DNA from 3 places in the Bradyrhizobium sp. HKCCYLS1011 genome. Region 2 is predicted to be linked to each of the others. Evidence: predicted binding sites of a transcription regulator. Region 2 holds the regulator's gene; each other region holds the start of a gene.

The links. Region 2 encodes HrcA, which represses chaperone genes, less so after heat shock. Its sites were predicted from a motif close to GTTAGCACTCNCNNNNNGNGAGTGCTAAC; they were not measured.
Region 1: the regulator HrcA is predicted to act here: its motif matches at 3,062-3,090, upstream of groES (co-chaperone GroES).
Region 3: the regulator HrcA is predicted to act here: its motif matches at 3,733-3,761, upstream of ACQR1W_RS14010 (co-chaperone GroES).

Annotation. Positions count from the first base shown of each region.
Region 1 is NZ_JBNPTT010000012.1:18,456-24,538, forward strand. Features, by position in the region: gene lepB (signal peptidase I) at 1-583, shown strand, start outside; gene groL (chaperonin GroEL) at 975-2,615, opposite strand; gene groES (co-chaperone GroES) at 2,705-3,019, opposite strand; gene ACQR1W_RS32785 (usg protein) at 3,402-3,686, shown strand; gene ACQR1W_RS32790 (cupin domain-containing protein) at 3,919-4,479, shown strand; gene ACQR1W_RS32795 (acyltransferase family protein) at 4,643-6,083, shown strand, end outside.
Region 2 is NZ_JBNPTT010000003.1:341,952-348,034, reverse strand. Features, by position in the region: gene hemW (radical SAM family heme chaperone HemW) at 1-208, opposite strand, end outside; gene rdgB (RdgB/HAM1 family non-canonical purine NTP pyrophosphatase) at 195-830, opposite strand; gene rph (ribonuclease PH) at 836-1,549, opposite strand; gene hrcA (heat-inducible transcriptional repressor HrcA) at 1,698-2,786, shown strand; gene grpE (nucleotide exchange factor GrpE) at 2,921-3,544, shown strand; gene pncA (bifunctional nicotinamidase/pyrazinamidase) at 3,628-4,344, opposite strand; gene ACQR1W_RS10515 (hypothetical protein) at 4,727-6,083, shown strand, end outside.
Region 3 is NZ_JBNPTT010000004.1:222,918-229,000, forward strand. Features, by position in the region: gene ACQR1W_RS13995 (META domain-containing protein) at 1-99, shown strand, start outside; gene ACQR1W_RS14000 (hypothetical protein) at 163-1,359, opposite strand; gene groL (chaperonin GroEL) at 1,580-3,223, opposite strand; gene ACQR1W_RS14010 (co-chaperone GroES) at 3,337-3,633, opposite strand; gene ACQR1W_RS14015 (hypothetical protein) at 3,959-4,465, shown strand; gene ACQR1W_RS14020 (protein phosphatase CheZ) at 4,545-5,321, opposite strand; gene ACQR1W_RS14025 (L,D-transpeptidase) at 5,633-6,083, shown strand, end outside.

The sequences.
Region 1 (6,083 bases), on a different contig from region 2:
CGCGAAATATCCCTACGGCTATAGCCGTTACACGTGGCCGTTGTCCTGGCCGTCCTCACTGGCTGCTTCGGCCCGCATCTGGGGTGCTGTGCCCGCGCGCGGCGACGTCGTCGCGTTTTTCCTGCCGAAGGATAATGCGACCGTGTACATCAAGCGCGTGGTCGGGCTGCCAGGTGACCGCATTCAGATGAAGGACGGGCGGCTCTACATCAACGAGACGCCGGTCGTGCGCGAACGGGGCGACGACGCGGTTGGGCTCAGTGCCTGCGGCGACGAGTCCCGCGAGCGCGTCAAACGCTGGCGCGAAACCCTGCCGAATGGCGTGAGCTACGACACGCTCGATTGTCTCGACAACGGTTTCTTTGACAACACGCCCGTCTATACCGTGCCGCCCGATCGATTGTTCATGCTCGGCGACAACCGCGACAATTCCACCGACAGCCGCGTGCTCAGTCAGGTCGGCTATGTCCCGATCGAGAACGTCATCGGCCGCGCCGCGATGATCTATTTCTCGGTCACAGGCGGCGAAAAGGGGGAGCCGGGCCGGATTCGCTTCGAGCGGATCGGGATGATGGTACGGTGAGCTCTCCGACTACAAGATGCGGGCCAATCGGGATGAAGGAGGGCAGCATCGGTATCTGCTTGTCATGGGTCTTCGCTCACGACAGCTGCCTGTGGTTATGGATTCCGGGCTCGCTTGCTTCGCAAGCGCCCCGGAATGACGACGGAGAGAGAAACTAGCTGCTCGCTGATAGCGAAATCAGATCGCATGATCAGAAGCTCGATCTATCCTCCTCGTCATTCCGGGGCATCGCGCAGCGATGAGCCCGGAATCCATAGCCATTGGCCGTAACTGTGGCGCGCGATAGTGGCGACGTATAGCTCGCACCAAGTCGCTTATCCGTCAAATCCGCCCCAAACAAAAAGGGCGCGGTTCGCACCGCGCCCTTCGTAGCTTCGGAGCAGGTTCGACCTTAGAAGTCCATGCCGCCCATGCCGCCGCCCGGAGGCATTGCGGGGCCGGCTGCATTCTTCTTCGGCAGCTCGGCAACCATCGCCTCGGTGGTGATCAGGAGGCTGGCCACGGAGGCCGCGTTCTGGATCGCGGTGCGCACGACCTTGGTCGGGTCGATGATGCCCTTCGAGACCATGTTCACGTATTCGCCGGACTGCGAGTCGAAGCCGTAGGCATACTGCTCCTTCTCGAGGATCTTGCCGACGATGACCGAGCCGTCCTCGCCCGCATTGATGGCGATCTGGCGGGCCGGAGCGGAGAGCGCCTTGCGGACGATCTCGATGCCGGTCTTCTGGTCCTCGTTCTTGGAGCGCAGGCCCTTGAGCTGCTCGGAGGCACGGAGCAGGGCGACGCCGCCGCCCGGCAGGATGCCTTCCTCGACAGCAGCGCGGGTCGCGTGCATCGCGTCATCAACGCGATCCTTGCGCTCCTTGACCTCGACCTCGGTCGCGCCGCCGACGCGGATCACCGCGACGCCGCCGGCGAGCTTGGCCAGACGCTCCTGCAGCTTCTCACGGTCGTAGTCCGAGGTGGTCTCCTCGATCTGCGCCTTGATCTGGGCCACGCGCGCCTCGATGTCGGCCTTCTTGCCGGCGCCGTTGACGATCGTGGTGTTCTCCTTGTCGATCATGACCTTCTTGGCGCGGCCGAGCATCGACAGGTTGACGTTCTCGAGCTTGATGCCGAGGTCTTCCGAGATCGCCTGGCCGCCGGTCAGGATCGCGATGTCCTGCAGCATGGCCTTGCGGCGATCGCCGAAGCCCGGCGCCTTGACGGCCGCGACCTTCAGGCCGCCACGGAGGCGGTTGACGACGAGGGTGGCGAGCGCTTCGCCTTCGACGTCCTCAGCGACGATCACCAGCGGCTTGCCGGTCTGCACGACGGCTTCGAGCAGCGGCAGCAGCTCGTTCAGCGACGACAGCTTCTTCTCGTTGATGAGGATGTAGGCATCGTCCATCTCAACGCGCATCTTGTCGGCGTTGGTGACGAAGTAGGGCGAGATGTAGCCGCGGTCGAACTGCATGCCCTCGACGACGTCGAGCTCAGTCTCGAGAGACTTGGCTTCCTCGACGGTGATGACGCCCTCGTTGCCGACCTTCTTCATGGCGTCGGCGAGGAACTTGCCGATCTCGGCATCGCCATTGGCCGAGATGGTGCCAACCTGGGCGATCTCGTCGTTCGAGGTGACCTTCTTGGAGTTCTTCGACAGGTCCGCAACGACCGCCTCGACCGCGAGGTCGATGCCGCGCTTGAGGTCCATCGGGTTCATGCCGGCGGCAACCGCCTTGGCGCCTTCGCGCACGATCGCGGCGGCGAGCACGGTCGCGGTGGTGGTGCCGTCGCCGGCCGCATCAGCGGACTTGGAGGCGACTTCGCGCACCATCTGCGCGCCCATGTTCTCGAACTTGTCGTCGAGCTCGATCTCCTTGGCGACGGTGACGCCGTCCTTGGTGATGCGGGGAGCGCCGAACGACTTGTCGAGCACCACGTTGCGGCCCTTCGGGCCGAGGGTGACCTTCACGGCATTGGAGAGGATCTCGACGCCGCGCAGCATGCGGTCGCGGGCGTCGACGCCGAACTTCACGTCTTTGGCTGACATATTGGGTTTCCCTGAGTTGAAACGTCTATCTCACCCTTGGCGGGGCGCCCGCGGGGCGCTCCTCAGGGTGAGCGTGTGCGAGCGGATGATTAGGCGGCTTTCTTCTTGGCGCCGACGTCGGTCAGCACGCCCATGATGTCGCTTTCCTTCATGATCAACAGCTCCTGGCCGTCGATCTTGACCTCGGTGCCCGACCACTTGCCGAACAGCACGCGGTCACCAACCTGGACGTCGAGCGGGACCAGCTTGCCGCTCTCGTCGCGGGCGCCGGGGCCCACCGCGATCACTTCGCCCTGCGAGGGCTTTTCCTTGGCCGAGTCGGGGATGATGATGCCGCCGGCAGTCTTCTCTTCGGCGTCGATGCGCTTGACCACGACGCGGTCGTGAAGCGGACGGAAAGCCATACAGTCCTCCTAAGCTATTGAGGCGATTATCAGTTTCTGGAGATTGGCAGTCGATGCCAGCGAGTGCCAGCCTGCCGGGCAGGACATAGGCGAGAGTTTTGGGGCCGGCAAGGGCTTCTAGCAGAAAAATTAGCAGTCAATCACGCGGTCTGCCAGAAGGTCCGGGCATCGTTAACGAGGCCGGAACGGATCGTGAAACCCAGTATTAGCACCCCCGCTAAGTCGCTGCTAGTGCAGGAAATTTCAACAACCCGTTAAACATTTAGGCTTGTGATGGATTGAAGTCATGCGTCACATTTCTCTCATGTGAGCGCATCTTCACCGGGTGACTCCATCGCAGGTGCCACGCGGGGACAATGCGCTTCCTAAAACGGAGGTTGGCATGGTGTCGAAGGTTGCCGTTTCCGAGGATTTTCGGAAACAGGTCCTGGGTTACGGGCTGACGACGGCGCAGATCCTTTATCGGATGCCGGATCATCCCTCGCTGCTCCAGACCTACGTCTGGCAGAATTACGACCTGTTCCCGAAATTCCCCGCGCTGCAGGACTTCCTAGCGTTCTGGCAGAGTAAGCTCGAAGGGCCACTGTTCTCGGTGACCGTGGCGCATTCCAAGCTGATCAAGCCAGCGGAGCTGCGCGCGGTTGACGGCGTGTTCCGGCTGAACTGAGCCGATATCGCTCTGGCCGTCATCACCCGCCACCGGGTCTCGCCTTTGGCGAGCCCGATGACAGGCTCCGGCGGGTGATCCAGTCTTCCAGAGACGGTCGTGCGTGAACGAGAGGCCGCGACGTACTGGATGCCCCGCCTGGGCGGGGCATGACGGTGGAGATCGTTGATCGATCGACCCACAAACGGCTCAGTGTGCTACCCTCCGCTCAAGGACACGCAGGGAGAGCACGATGGCCAGCAAGAGCCGTGCGAAGAAGCCGGCATCACGGACAGCCGCCAAAGCGGCGACGCGCAAGACATCGCCGCGCAAGAGCGCCAAGGCGAAAGCCAAATCTGCGGCAGCCAAATCCATCGCGCGCCGGCCGCTCCCGCGCAAAGCTGCCGCCGCGCCTGCCGTGCGACGGAAGAAGCAGCGGATCGCCATCAGCCATCATCGCGATGAAGACTTCAAGGCCGATGGGCTGCGCGCCTACGCGCACTACCGCGACCTCGGCATTGCTGACGCGACGCATGGGCTGGCGCGCGCCCATGTGATCCGGCTGCTGCCGCCCTGCAACCCGCAGGAGGTTGCGAAGCTGCACACCCACGACGTCGAATTCCAGATGGTCTATGTGCTCAAGGGCTGGGTGAAGAGCTATCTCGAAGGCGTTGGCGAAACGCTGATGAAGCAAGGCAGCGCCTGGACCCAGCCGCCGCGTATCCGCCACATGATCCTCGACTATTCCGACGACGTCGAACTGCTCGAGGTGATCCTGCCGGCCGACTTCAAAACGGTCGAACTCTCGACGTAAATCGGTCTGAAACAGCTGGAAACATTCGCCCTGCGGTCGCGGCGGCCTGACCGCATGGTGTTTGTCACATCTTTGCCCGGCGTTGTTGGGCGGGATGGGCCCGCAAGGGATGCGATGCCCGCATCGCGTCCGCTGTGGGTTTGTGTCAGGCGTATGCGTTCCGTTGTCGTCAATAGCCGCCCAGTTTCGATCGGTATCCTTCCCAGGCGCGCCATTTCCGGCGGCGCGTCATCTCGACGATATCGCCAGCCCTGGACATCGGGACGATATCGACTGGCTGCGCGCCATCGCAGTCCTGTCCGTTGTCGCCTTCCATTTCGAGACGCCGGGAATCTTCGGCGGCTTCGTCGGCGTCGATATCTTCTTCGTCATCTCCGGCTATCTGATCATCGGCATCCTGCAATCCGAGATCGCGCAGGGCCGCTTCTCCTTCACGGGATTCTATGAGCGGCGGCTGCGCCGGCTGTTGCCGGCGCTCTATGTCATGGTGGTGCTGACCGCGCTGCCGTCATTGCACTTCCTGCTCAACTCCGAACGCGCCGAATTCTTCCGCTCCGCTGTTGCGGTCGTCACCTTCACCTCGAACATCTTCTTCTGGCAGCAGTCGGGTTATTTCGATCGCGCAGCGGTGGAGAAGCCGCTGCTGCACAGCTGGTCGCTGGCGGTCGAGGAACAGTTCTATCTGGTGCTGCCGGTCCTGATCTGGGGCGTGCTGCGGTTCGCCCACGGCCGCCGACTGGTGCTGCCGATCACGCTGGTGATGCTGGCCGTCGCTTCATTCGCGCTCGGTCTCATTTTGATGCGCGACGGCGCGTCCGCGAGCGCCTTCTTCCTGAGCCCGGCGCGGGCGTGGGAATTCCTGATCGGCGGACTGATGGCACTGCCGGGCGTGCCGCAGCCCCGGCCCGGACTCGCGCAGCGGAGCGCACGCGGATTGTCGCTGCTGCTAATGGCGATCCCGATCCTATCGTTGCGGCCAGGGCCCGGCTTTCCCGGCCTCAACGCGGTGGCGCCGTGCCTCGGCGCGGCCATGTTCATCTGGAGCGGGATTGGTGTTGCGAATGTTGCGCGTAGCGCGCTGTCGCCGCTGTCGCTCCCGCAGTTCTTCGGCCGTATCTCCTATTCGCTTTATCTCTGGCATTGGCCGCTGTTCGCCTTTGCGCGCTTCGCGAAGCCCGGCCTCGTGCTCGAGGCTCACGAAAAGGCCGCGCTGTTCGCGCTGACGGTCAGCGTGTCCTACCTGTCCTGGCGCTATGTGGAGCAGCCGTTCCGCAGCCGCAGCCTGGCCGCGACCCCGCGCACCGCTTTCAGCATGGCGGCGGTCGCAAGCCTGCTCCTGCTCCTCGGCAGCATTGCGGCAGTGATTTTCGGCGGCTCCAGCTCGGAGGCCGATCGCGCCGCGGCGCGGCTCGATGCTTACAACGATTACGACATGAAGCCGGTCTATCGCTACGGCACCTGCTTCACGACATCGGATGGACGGCTCGGTGACGCCTGCCTGACTGCGGCGCCCGGCAAAACCAACATCTTGCTATGGGGCGACAGCTTCGCCGCGCATTACTATCACGGCCTCACAGCGAGCCTCGATCTCCACGCCGTCAACA
Region 2 (6,083 bases):
TGCCGCCGCCGAGGAAGATCGAGGTGACATCGCGCGGTCCGATGCGCGCGGCCGTGGTCTCGATCTCGCGCGCAAAGGCGCGCGCGAACCGCTCCTGGTCGATGGCGACGTGCCGGACATGGCTGTTGAAGTCGCAATAGGGACATTTCGACAGGCAGAATGGCCAATGCACATAGACGCCGAATGCGGATGCGTCAGCGCCGATCAAGGCAAATCTCCGAAAGTTTCACGAAGGCGCGGGCCCGGTGCGACAGGCCGAGCCCGAGCGGCGGCAAGCCGTGCTTCTCGACCGCCGTCATCTCGCCAAACGTCCTGTCATGGCCATCGGGCTGAAACATCGGATCGTAGCCGAAGCCGGCGGTGCCGCGCGGCGGCCAGACCAGGATGCCGTCGACGCGCGCCTCGACCTCTTCGATATGGCCGTCGGGCCAGGCTACGCAGAGCGCGGAGACGAAATGCGCGCGGCGCTGTTCCGGCGAGGTCGCGCCCCGTTCCTGCAGCAGCCGTTCGATCCGGGTCATCGCGGCGGTGAAGTCCTTGCCCGGTCCTGCCCATCGCGCGGAGTAGATGCCGGGTGCGCCGTCCAGCGCCTCGACCACGATGCCGGAATCATCGGCGAAGGCCGGCAGCTGCGCGGCGTTTGCGGCCGCGACCGCCTTGATCCGCGCATTGGTCTCGAAGGTCTCGCCGGTCTCGTCCGGTTCGCCGAGCCCGAGCTCGCCGGCCGAGACGGCCTCCACCCCATGCGGCGCCAACAGCTCGCGCATCTCGACGAGCTTGCCGGGATTGTGGGTGGCGATGACCAGACGGCCTTCGATTTGGCGGTGCATCTTGCTTATGCCACCGCGAGCTTCTGCAGGTCGACCAGCCGCGCCACGCCCTTGCGCGCCAGCGCCATCAGCGACAGGAATTCCGCTTCGGTGAATGGGGTCTTCTCGGCCGTGCCCTGCACCTCGATGATCCGACCGTCGCCGGTCATGACGAAATTCGCGTCGGTCTCGGCCTCGGAATCCTCGGCATAATCGAGGTCGAGCACCGGTGTGCCGTTATAGATGCCGCAGGAGATCGCAGCGACATTGGCGCGCAGCACCTCGGCTTTAAGCATATTGCGGGTTTTCATCCATTTCACGCAGTCGGCGAGCGCGACCCAGGCGCCGGTGATGGAGGCGGTTCGGGTCCCGCCATCGGCCTGCAACACGTCGCAATCGACCGTGATCTGGCGCTCGCCGAGCGCCTCGAGATCGATGGCGGTTCGCAAGGAGCGGCCGATCAGGCGCTGAATCTCGACCGTACGGCCGTTCTGCTTGCCGGCCGAGGCCTCGCGCCGGGTCCGCTCCAGGGTCGCCCGCGGCAGCATGCCATATTCAGCCGTGACCCAGCCGCGACCCTGCCCCTTCAGCCAAGGCGGCAGCCGATCCTCCAGCGTCGCGGTGACCAGCACGTGGGTGTCGCCGAACTTCACCAGGCAGGACCCTTCGGCATATTTGACCACGCCGCGTTCCAGGCTGACGGTGCGCAGTTCGTCCGGTGCACGGCGGCTCGGCCGCATGGAAATCCTCCGAAGCAGGGGAATGTCGGAATGCCCGGGCCTTGTAGGAGGGGCAAACGGGACCGGCAAGGCTTTAATCGCGCCGCCCAACCGCTTGCCACCGGGCTGCCGCATGGACAAATTATGGGCAGTTGAGAGGGAGTATTTGGTGGCCCAGCACGATCCGATCAACCTGATGACGCCGCCGGCCGGGCTTGCGCAGCTCAACGAGCGCTCGCGGGAGATTTTCCGGCAGATCGTCGAGAGTTACCTGGCGACCGGCGAGCCGGTCGGCTCGCGCAACATCTCCCGCCTGATAGCGGTTCCATTGTCGCCGGCCTCGGTCCGGAACGTCATGGCCGATCTCGAGCAGCTCGGCCTGATCTTTGCCCCCCATACCTCCGCCGGCCGGCTGCCGACCGAGCTCGGACTGCGCTTTTTCGTCGATGCGCTGATGCAGGTCGGCGACATGACCGAAGCCGAGCGGCAATCGATCCAGAGCCAGCTGGCATCCGTGGGCCGGGCTCAATCGGTGGAGGCGGCGCTGGACGAGGCGCTGACCCGGCTCTCCGGTCTGACGCGGGCCGCCGCCGTGGTGCTCACGGCCAAGTCCAATTCGCGGCTGAAACACATTGAATTCGTCCGCCTGGAGCCGGAACGGGCGCTGGTGGTGCTGGTCGGCGAAGACGGCCAGGTCGAGAACCGCGTGCTGGCCTTACCGCCTGGGGTTCCGTCCTCCGCGTTGACCGAAGCCTCGAATTTCCTCAATGCGCGGATCAGGGGGCGGACGCTGGCCGAGGCGCGGTTGGAGCTCGAGACCGCACTGGCGCAGGACCGTGCCGACCTTGATGAACTGACCCAAAAGGTGATCGCCGCCGGATTTGCGAGCTGGTCGGGCGGCGACCATGACGACAGGCAGCTGATCGTTCGGGGCCACGCCAATCTCCTGGAGGACCTGCACGCGCTCGACGATCTCGAGCGGGTGCGCCGGTTGTTCGATGATCTCGAAACCAAGCGCGGTGTGATCGACCTGCTCGGACGCGCCGAACATGCAGATGGGGTCCGTATCTTCATCGGCTCGGAAAACAAGCTGTTTTCGCTGTCGGGATCTTCGACCATCGCCGCGCCATATACTGATGCGACAGGTCGCATCGTCGGAGTGCTCGGCGTGATCGGTCCGACGCGTCTGAATTACGCGCGGGTGATCCCGACGGTCGACTACGCCGCGCGTCTGGTCAGCCGGCTGCTCGGTGGCTGATCGCGGGCAACAATGTACCAAACCTGCCGGCCTTTCGCCGGTGGGGATCATGCTGTGCTTGATTTTCGGTGCCCAAAGCACGATATCCCGGCCAGCACACCTCCCTTCCTGTTGATTTTGCGAGAAGTCTGTCCATGACCGATCCCGACCTGCAGAACAATGATCCGGCGAACCCGGGGCAGGCCAGCGAACCCGTCGTCTCCAAGCCCTATGTGATGCCCGACGATCCCGAGCCGGGATCGGCCGAGGCATTGGCCAAGGAGGCCGCCGAGGCGCGGGACAAGATGCTGCGCACGCTGGCGGAGATGGAAAATCTGCGCAAGCGCACCGCGCGCGAAGTGGCTGATGCTCGTATGTACGGCATCACCGGCTTTGCCCGCGACGTGCTCGATATCGCCGACAACCTGCAGCGCGCGCTCGATGCGGTGCCGGCGGAAGCCCGCGCCGCAGCCGATCCCGGCCTGAAGGCGCTGATCGAAGGTGTCGAGCTCACCGAGCGTTCGCTGCACAACACGCTGGAGAAGAACGGCGTGAAGCGGCTTGATCCGTCGGGCCAGAAGTTCGATCCGAACTTTCATCAGGCGATGTACGAGGTCCCCGATCCGTCGGTGCCGTCAGGCACGGTCGTTCAGGTGGTTCAGTCCGGCTATACGATCGGCGAGCGCGTGCTGCGGCCGGCGCTGGTCGGCGTGTCCAAAGGCGGACCGAAAGCTGCTCCCAGCGCGGCAAGCACGGACGAATCGAACAGCGCGTTCTAGTCTCGGCGCACACGGCGAAGATTTGAAAGGGTCACGGATATCGTCCGTGGCCCTTTTCTTATCGAGATCAGCTCGGCGGCGTTTCAGGCCGCGATATCGGCGGATTGGATGCGTTTGACGCCCGCCTCCGCCATATCGGCCCAGGCCTTGGCGAGCGAACCCTGGGTGTCGATCCCGCGGCACGCGTCTTCCACGACGTAGGTCGTAAAGCCCGCCTTCCGCGCATCGAGCGCGGTCCAGGCCACGCAGAAATCTGTCGCAAGGCCCGCCACGAAGACAGTGGTGATGCCGCGCGCCTTCAAATAGGCGGCCAAGCCAGTGGTGGTCTTTCCATCCGCCTCCGTGAATGCCGAATAGCTGTCGACGTCGTTGTGGTAGCCCTTGCGGATGACGAGCTCGGCCTGCGGGATCGCGAGGTCCTTCGATAGCGCGGCGCCGTCGGTGCCTTGCACGCAATGGTCCGGCCACAGCACCTGCTTGCCATAGGCGAGATCGATCACCTCGAACGGCTTCTTGCCGGAATGCGTCGATGCAAATGAAATGTGGGCCGGCGTATGCCAGTCCTGCGTCATCACCACGTTCGTGAACGCCTTGGCGATCCGGTTGATCACCGGGACCACCTGTTCGCCGTCCTTGACCGCGAGGCTGCCGCCGGGCAGGAAACAGTTCTGCACGTCGATCACCAGCAGCACTGACGCATCATCCGGCTTGATCGCGTCCGCCGCCCATACCTTGTCAGCGGCGAGCGTCGCAAGCGCGGAAATCCCAAGACCCCGAACAATCTGCCGTCGGTCCAACATGGCGCTCCCCTCTCGTTGGAAAGCGACAGCAAACCAGCTTCACACGGGAGCGTAAAGTTTGATTTGGCGTCAGCGCCGGCTGCAGCGCGCTCGATCCGGCTGGTTGGCCAGCGGCTTCGTTCCGTGAATTTTTACCGTGCCGACGTCGCCGGCCGCCGCATCCAAAATCACGCTTTAACCAACCCCCGCTAGGGTTGCGGATCTGACATTCGCTTCGGTACGCAGCGCCTGATCCAGGCGAATGTCAGATCCAAAGCCGCGTTAGCGACTTGATTCTGCTCGTATCCTTCGGCTCTGGGTTCATAAGCGGACCAGCGGCGAACCGATACGAAGGTCAGAGTCGGGACACCAGCGCGGGACGATCCCCTTGAAGGACCGATCCATGAGCTCGGAAATTGAAGCCGCATCCCGCCACGCGCTGGCTCAGGCTGGTCGCGAACGGCTGGTATGGACGCCGTGGTTCTTGATCGGCGCTGTGTTCGTCCTCGCGATCCTGATGCGACAGGTCGTTCCCTTGAATACCGACGTGAGCTGGCTCCTGGTGGTCGGCGAACGCATGCTGGACGGCCAGCAACTCTACCGCGATATCGTTGAGATCAATCCGCCGATGGCGGCCTTCGCCTATCTGCCCGGCGTCGCGCTGGGCCGCGCGCTCCATGTCGATCCGCGACATATCATTGATGCGCAGCTTCTGTTGCTCGCGGCGGCTTCGCTGTTCGCGACGTCACGCATCATTCTGCTGTCGCCGCTGTCGCGGGCCCAGGTCAACTGGGCGCTGTTTTCGATCTGGGCTGCGGCCGTCGTGACAATCCTGCCGATGCACGTCTTCGGCCAGCGCGAGCACATCGCGACGCTCACCTTCCTGCCGGCGCTCGCCGTGTATGCGTTGCGCAGCAATCGTGATCCGGTACCAGCCTGGGCCGTCATCATTGCCGGCGTCGGCGTCGGAATCACCCTCGCGTTCAAGCCGTTTTTCACGTTTCCGGCGGTCCTCTGCATCTTGGCGGGCGTCATTCGGTCGCACGATTGGCGTCTCGTATTTGCGCCCGAAAACTTCATTGCCGGCGCGATCGTGCTTGTCGTGAGTACCGGGACGTATCTGCTCTATCCCGAATATTTCACCCTCACCTATCCGCTGGTTCGCGACACCTACCTGTCGTGGTCGATGTCGCCGTCCGTCATCTTTCTGAATACGGCGACACTTCTCCTCGTCGTTGCGCTCGCATTTGTCGCTGTGACAATGCACCGAGGCCGGTTGGACGGACTGTTACTCGCCGCAATTGTTGCGTCCGTCGGATTTGCGATCTCCTTTTACCTGCAGCGGCGCGGTTGGTCCTATCATTCGTATCCCATGGTCGCGCTTGCGATGCTCGCCATGGGCTACGCCGTGATGAGCAAGGCCGCTGCGGGCGCGCCGCTTCGTCTGTCACGCCCGGCGACGACGATCATTCTAACGGCATCCTTCGTCCTCGGCCTGCAATGGTTCAACACGCAGGTCCATATCGGTCCGGTGCTGGAGGCGGTCGCGCGGCTCAAGCCACATCCGCGGTTGTTGGTCCTGAGCGGCGAGGCGGCGATCGGACATCCGCTGGTGCGCGACATCGGTGGTGTGTGGGTTTCACGGCAGGAAAATTTGTGGCTTCGCGAGTTCGTGCGGCTGACGCGCGAAAGAACCTCGGTCGATGCGCCGACCGATGCCAGACTGAACGAGTATCTGGCGCTGGAGCGCAGCTGGCTGA
Region 3 (6,083 bases), on a different contig from region 2:
ATTGCAGCACTGAGCGCAGCCACGAACTGGAAGCGTCAGGGCGATTCGATCTTCTTTATCGGGCCGAAGACGCTGCACTTTCGACTGAATACGAACTGAATCCGTCCCCGCGGGCAAACGCGCGATCGCTGGCACAGCCGCGATCGCGCTGGTGTCGCGCGCCTATTTCCAGACGGAGTTGTCGGCGTCCCAGCGTTTGGCCTTCAGCGCCTTGGCCAGCTCGTCGATGGCCGCGCCATCATCGCGCTGATCGCCTTCTTCGTCGCCTGAGGACTCCTCGGACAACGCCAGCTTTGCGCCGGCGGATTCGTCGACCGTGGTGGTGACGGGGCTGCCGACCCACAACATCAGCGCATCCGAACCGCCGGGCTTATCCGGAGCGACCAGCCCGGCGACCTCGATCACCTCGGTGAGATCGAGGCCCGGCATCAGCTGGCTCGGCCGCTTGAATGTCAGCTTCATTTTGCCGGTGACGGAGTTCCAGCTCGCGGCGGTGGCTTTGGCCCCGTAGCTCTTGGCGAGCACGTCGGAGACTGCGGCCGCCAGCTTGTCCTTGTTGATCTTGTCACCATCGCGCCAGTCAGCAGCCGTAAAACGCAGGGCGCGGTCCATTTCGACGGCCCCGGCCGTCCAGCCGGCCGAGACGACGCCGTTCATGGTTCGCGCCTTGGCGATCAGCGCCGCGGCGTGGTCGGGATCGACCGTCATGCTGATGGTCTGCTCGCCCGCGCGCAAGGCGTCGCAGCCAACGGTCAGGCTGGACAGCCCGACCTCGACCTCCTGACCTCTGAGGCTTTTCAGGAAATCGAGCGCCGCATCGAGCTTGACGCGCACGGCAACGGCTTCCGGCGAGACCTCGGTGAAATCCTTGGGCTGCGCGACGATGCCGTCATCGGTCGACTGGCTTTCCAGGAATTCCTTTTCGCTGATGTCGGAGTTGTCCGTCGATGCGACCTCAGACACGGTCTTGCCGATCGCGATCTGGCCGCGGAATTCGAAGCTCTCGCCGCTGGCCTTCTGTGTCAGCTTGACGGAGACTGGGTCCTTGGTGCCGTTGCTCTGCGCGGTGCCGGTCAGCGTCTGGCCGTTCACCGTCAGATTGGCCACGAAGCGATCCTTGCGATCGGAACTCTTGTCCACGGGATAGCAGACGTCGATCACCGCGGCGGTGACGGTCTTGCCCTGCCGGGTTTCCTTCAGGATCACATCGGCGTTGCCGTCCATGAGTCCGTCGATCGCGGTGAAGTATCTGGTCTCGCTCGTGCTCGGAGCGGCCTTGGTTCCAGTCTTGGTCTGGGCCCAACCGAGTTCCGGCACAGCCGCCACGACAACGGCCACAGCAAGCAAAATCGCGCGCATTATCAAAATCCTCGTGACGGACAGAAGAGAAAGGTTCGAGGGAGCTTGAATCCAAACTTCGTGAGTGACCCGCGGCGCTCTTCCTTAAGCGAAGTTCCGACTGGCGTCGACGCGAAACGCGTGAGACAGGCGGTCGGCAAGACGCTTGCGAGGTAGGGTTGCGCATGAAAAAGGCCGCCCGGAGGCGGCCTTCGTCATCAGTCTTTGAGCGAGGGTGGGCTTAGAAGCCCATGCCGCCCATCCCACCCATGCCGCCTCCGGCGGGCATGGCGGGGGCCGACTCCTTCGGCAGCTCGGCGACCATGGCTTCGGTGGTGACCAGCAGACCCGCCACCGACGATGCGTCCTGCAGCGCTGTGCGGACCACCTTGGCCGGGTCGATGATGCCCTTGCCGACCATATCGACATAGTCCTCGCTTTGGGCGTCGAAGCCGAAAGTCTCCGACTTCTCTTCGAGGATCCTGCCGACCACCAGCGAGCCCTCGACACCGGCGTTTTCGGAGATCTGGCGGACCGGGGCCTCCAGCGCCTTCAGCACGATGTTGATGCCGGCCTGCACGTCCGGATTGGCGTTCTGAATGCGGCCGACCGCCTTCTTGGCGCGCAGCAGGGCCACGCCGCCACCGGGGACGATGCCTTCCTGCACCGCGGCGCGGGTCGCGTTGAGGGCGTCCTCGACGCGGTCCTTCTTCTCCTTGACCTCGACCTCGGTGGCGCCGCCGACGCGGATCACCGCGACGCCGCCAGCGAGCTTGGCGAGACGCTCCTGCAGCTTCTCACGGTCGTAGTCCGAGGTGGTCTCCTCGATCTGCGCCTTGATCTGGCCGACGCGCGCCTCGATGTCGGCCTTCTTGCCGGCGCCGTTGACGATCGTGGTGTTCTCCTTGTCGATCACGACCTTCTTGGCGCGGCCGAGCATCTTCACCGTGACGTTCTCGAGCTTCATGCCGAGATCTTCCGAGATCAGCTGACCGCCGGTCAGGATCGCGATGTCCTCGAGCATGGCCTTGCGGCGGTCACCGAAGCCCGGCGCCTTGACGGCTGCGACCTTGAGGCCGCCACGGAGGCGGTTGACGACCAGGGTGGCCAGCGCCTCGCCCTCGACGTCCTCGGCGATGATCAAGAGCGGACGGCCCGACTGCACCACGGCTTCGAGCACCGGCAGCATGGCCTGCAGGCCCGACAGCTTCTTCTCGTGCAGGAGCACGTAGACGTCGTCGAGCTCGGCGGTCATCTTCTCGGCATTGGTCACGAAGTAGGGCGAGAGATAGCCGCGGTCGAACTTCATGCCTTCGACGATGTCGACCTCGGTCTCGAGCGACTTGTTCTCCTCGACCGTGATCACGCCCTCATTGCCGACCTTCTGCATCGCCTGGGCGATCATCTTGCCGATCGCGGCATCGCCGTTGGCGGAGATGGTTCCGACCTGAGCCACCTCGGACGAGGAGGCGACCGGCTTGGCGCGCTTTTCGAGATCCTTGACCACGGCGGCCACCGCGATGTCGATGCCGCGCTTGAGGTCCATCGGGTTCATGCCGGCGGCGACCGCCTTGCCGCCCTCGCGCACAATGGCCTGGGCCAGCACGGTCGCGGTGGTGGTGCCGTCGCCCGCCGTGTCATTGGTCTTGGAGGCAACTTCGCGCAGCATCTGCGCGCCCATGTTCTCGAACTTGTCTTCGAGCTCGATCTCCTTGGCGACGGTGACGCCGTCCTTGGTGATGCGGGGGGCGCCGAAGCTCTTCTCGATCACGACGTTGCGGCCCTTTGGACCGAGCGTGACCTTGACGGCGTTGGCGAGAATGTCGACGCCGCGCAGCATGCGCTCGCGCGCGTCGCCGGCGAATTTGACGTCCTTGGCTGCCATGTTCAAATGCTCCTGGGGGTGTGACCTCATCGGCGAGGGCGAAGTCCGCCCGTCAGTCGCCCGGATGAGGTTTGCAAAATCGGTTCCCCGGGTCGCACCGGGGAAAAGGGGGATCAGGCCAGCACGCCCATGATGTCGGACTCCTTCATGATCAGGAGTTCCTCGCCGTCCAGCTTGACTTCGGTGCCGGACCACTTGCCGAACAGCACGCGGTCGCCGACCTTGAGGTCGATCGGGATCAGCTTGCCGCTCTCGTCGCGGCCGCCAGGACCAACGGCGACCACTTCGCCCTGCGACGGCTTTTCCTTGGCGGTGTCGGGAATGATGATGCCGCCCTTGGTCTTCTCCTCGGCGCCGATACGTTTGACCACGACGCGGTCATGCAGCGGACGAAATTTCGATTTAGCCATGACGTTTCCCTTTGCGGGTGCTTCGAACGGGGTTGCTGTCGGAAGAGAATCTGAATGCGGCCACATCTGACGCCAGGTTAGCGCCGACTGACACGCCCCTTTGGCAATCGTGCCCTCCGAGTGCTAAAGGTCGCTCGGGAAATATGGCTTGCCGCTGATCCTGTCAAGCAAAGTGGTTAAGTCGTTCTTGGGGCTGTTATAAGATGCTGCCTTCGGTAAACCATGCTGGCAACGCGACGTCGGCATGCGACGTCATTGCCCTGACGTCCGATTTGCGCTTGGTTGCCGGACGGGGCGGCCACGATCTTGTTTCTAAGGGGATGCCATGAAGAGTTCACGGTGCGCGCGAGCGGTTGCCAATCTGGGAATCGCCTCAGTGCTCACGGTCTTTCTCGGGGCGTGCAGCAGCTTCAGCCTGTCGCCCTCGAGCCCGGTCGCGACCGAGCCAGGCGTCGAGCCGGAGGTGCCGGCGACGATCCGCCCTGACGAGCTCGTCGGCAAATGGGGGCTGGCCTCGTATCAGAACCCGGCAGACCGCCCCCGCACCGAGAAGATGGCCGTGGCCCAATGCAAGCAGCCTTATACGATCGGTGCCGGCACCGCGGGCGGTGTGGTGATGCATCTGGCTGACCAGGCGACGCCGCAGGAGCTCCGGCTGAAGGGCTCGTCGGGCGGCAAGAACTATATCGGTCCTTCGGGACCGCCAGGCGGCGAGCAGGATCGCGAAGTGCTCTCCTTCGACGGGCGTGTCCTGGTGACCCGCTTCGTCGACAAGGACGCCGCAACCCGCTACGGCAACATGGTCTATGTCCGCTGCGGGCCGCGGGCCTGATCGCAGCGTGCATCCGCTGAAATAAAAAACGCCGGCAATGTGCCGGCGTTTCCGTATTTCGCGATGTGCCGCCGCCCGCTCAGTTGAACATGGCGTCGATATCGTCCTGCGAGGCATGGCCGACGTCGCCGTCCGTCTTCGGTCCGTTCAACAGCCTGGCATCGCCCTCACGGGTGTCGACGATCGGCGGTGCATGGGCCTTGATCGCATCGACCCCGCCCCAGATCTCCATCATCACCACGATGTGGTGCTCGATGAATTTCATCGTGGTCATCACCTTGTTGATGCGCTGGCCGGTCAGATCCTGGAAGTTGCAAGCCTCGAAGATCGAGACCACGCGCTCCTGGATGTCCTCGCTCAGGATCCGCTGCTGGTCCGCGGAGTCGACCTTGGCGAGCGCGCTGGCCGCCTGGTCGATTGCCTCGGCCGCCTCAAGGATCTGCTGAGTGGCCTGTTCGGTGCCGCCGACCACGGCGCCGAGTTCGCCGTTGACCCTGGCCATTTCCTGCCCGTCGAAGCTCTTGGCGTGGAGCACGGCGATCTCGCCTTTGGTGCGGTTGATCGCGTCATGGATCAGGTCGAGCTCGACCTTGAGCTTCTCGCACTGTTCGATCTGCGCACGATAGGTCTCGAGCAGCGCGCGTGCTTCGGCGACCTCGCGGGCGGCGGATTCCTCGATTGCTGCGTTTGAAGAGTTGTTGCCGGCGCGCGTGGCATTTGCCATCTGCGCGCGGATTGCGCGGAGCTCGTCCATGATTTCCTTGTGCTGAGGCCCGATTTCGCCGCCCATGAATTGGGGCTCCGGCATATGGCCGATAATTCCTTCTTCGATACGAAAACGCTTGCGAACCGACATGAGATGATCCCTGTCCTTAACGTCCGTCTGTTCTAAGCGGAGGCTATTTAACATCGCGTTCACGGCCGGAACTGATAGATGCGCGCTTTTGCCGGCGCCGATATCCACTGGTTAACCATGCGGCCGGGACCTTCATTGAAAATAAACGCTAGCAGCCGAATCCGCCCCGACCTGGCGCGATGGTGAATCCGAAGCCGGTTCCCGTTTACCAAACCAATCGGGTTTTGATCTTAATTGGCGGTAGGCGAGGGCGCGTTCTCTCCTCGCGCGCGATGAACGGTCTTCAAGACGAAACAGTACAGAGTACGTCGATGTTCAGGTCCATCCTCTCAGCGCTGCTCGCCGGCGCATGTCTTTCTTGTGCAGCGATCGATTATGCAGCGGCCATCGATGCCGCAGGATTTCAGCAGCCGACGGTGATCTATGGCGGGCCGCCGCAGCAGAGCGCACCAGTTCGCTCTGCTTATGTCGAGCGGTCGCGCATGGGCGGCGGCTTCATCGAATTCCTGTTCGGCGACCCGCAAGGGCGCGGCTATCGCAACGACGCGGAGCGGCCGATCTATCAGCAGCAGCCGTCGTACTATGAGCCGCAGCGCCCGATGGAGCCAGGCGCAGCGCTTCCCGAACAGGAGGAGGCCTATGACCCGCAGCAGCGGCCATTCGACCCGAAATACGAGAAACAACTCGTTGACTATGATGGCAAAGAGCATGCGGGCACGATCGTGATCGATACGCCCAACAAGTTCCTCTATCTGGTCCAGG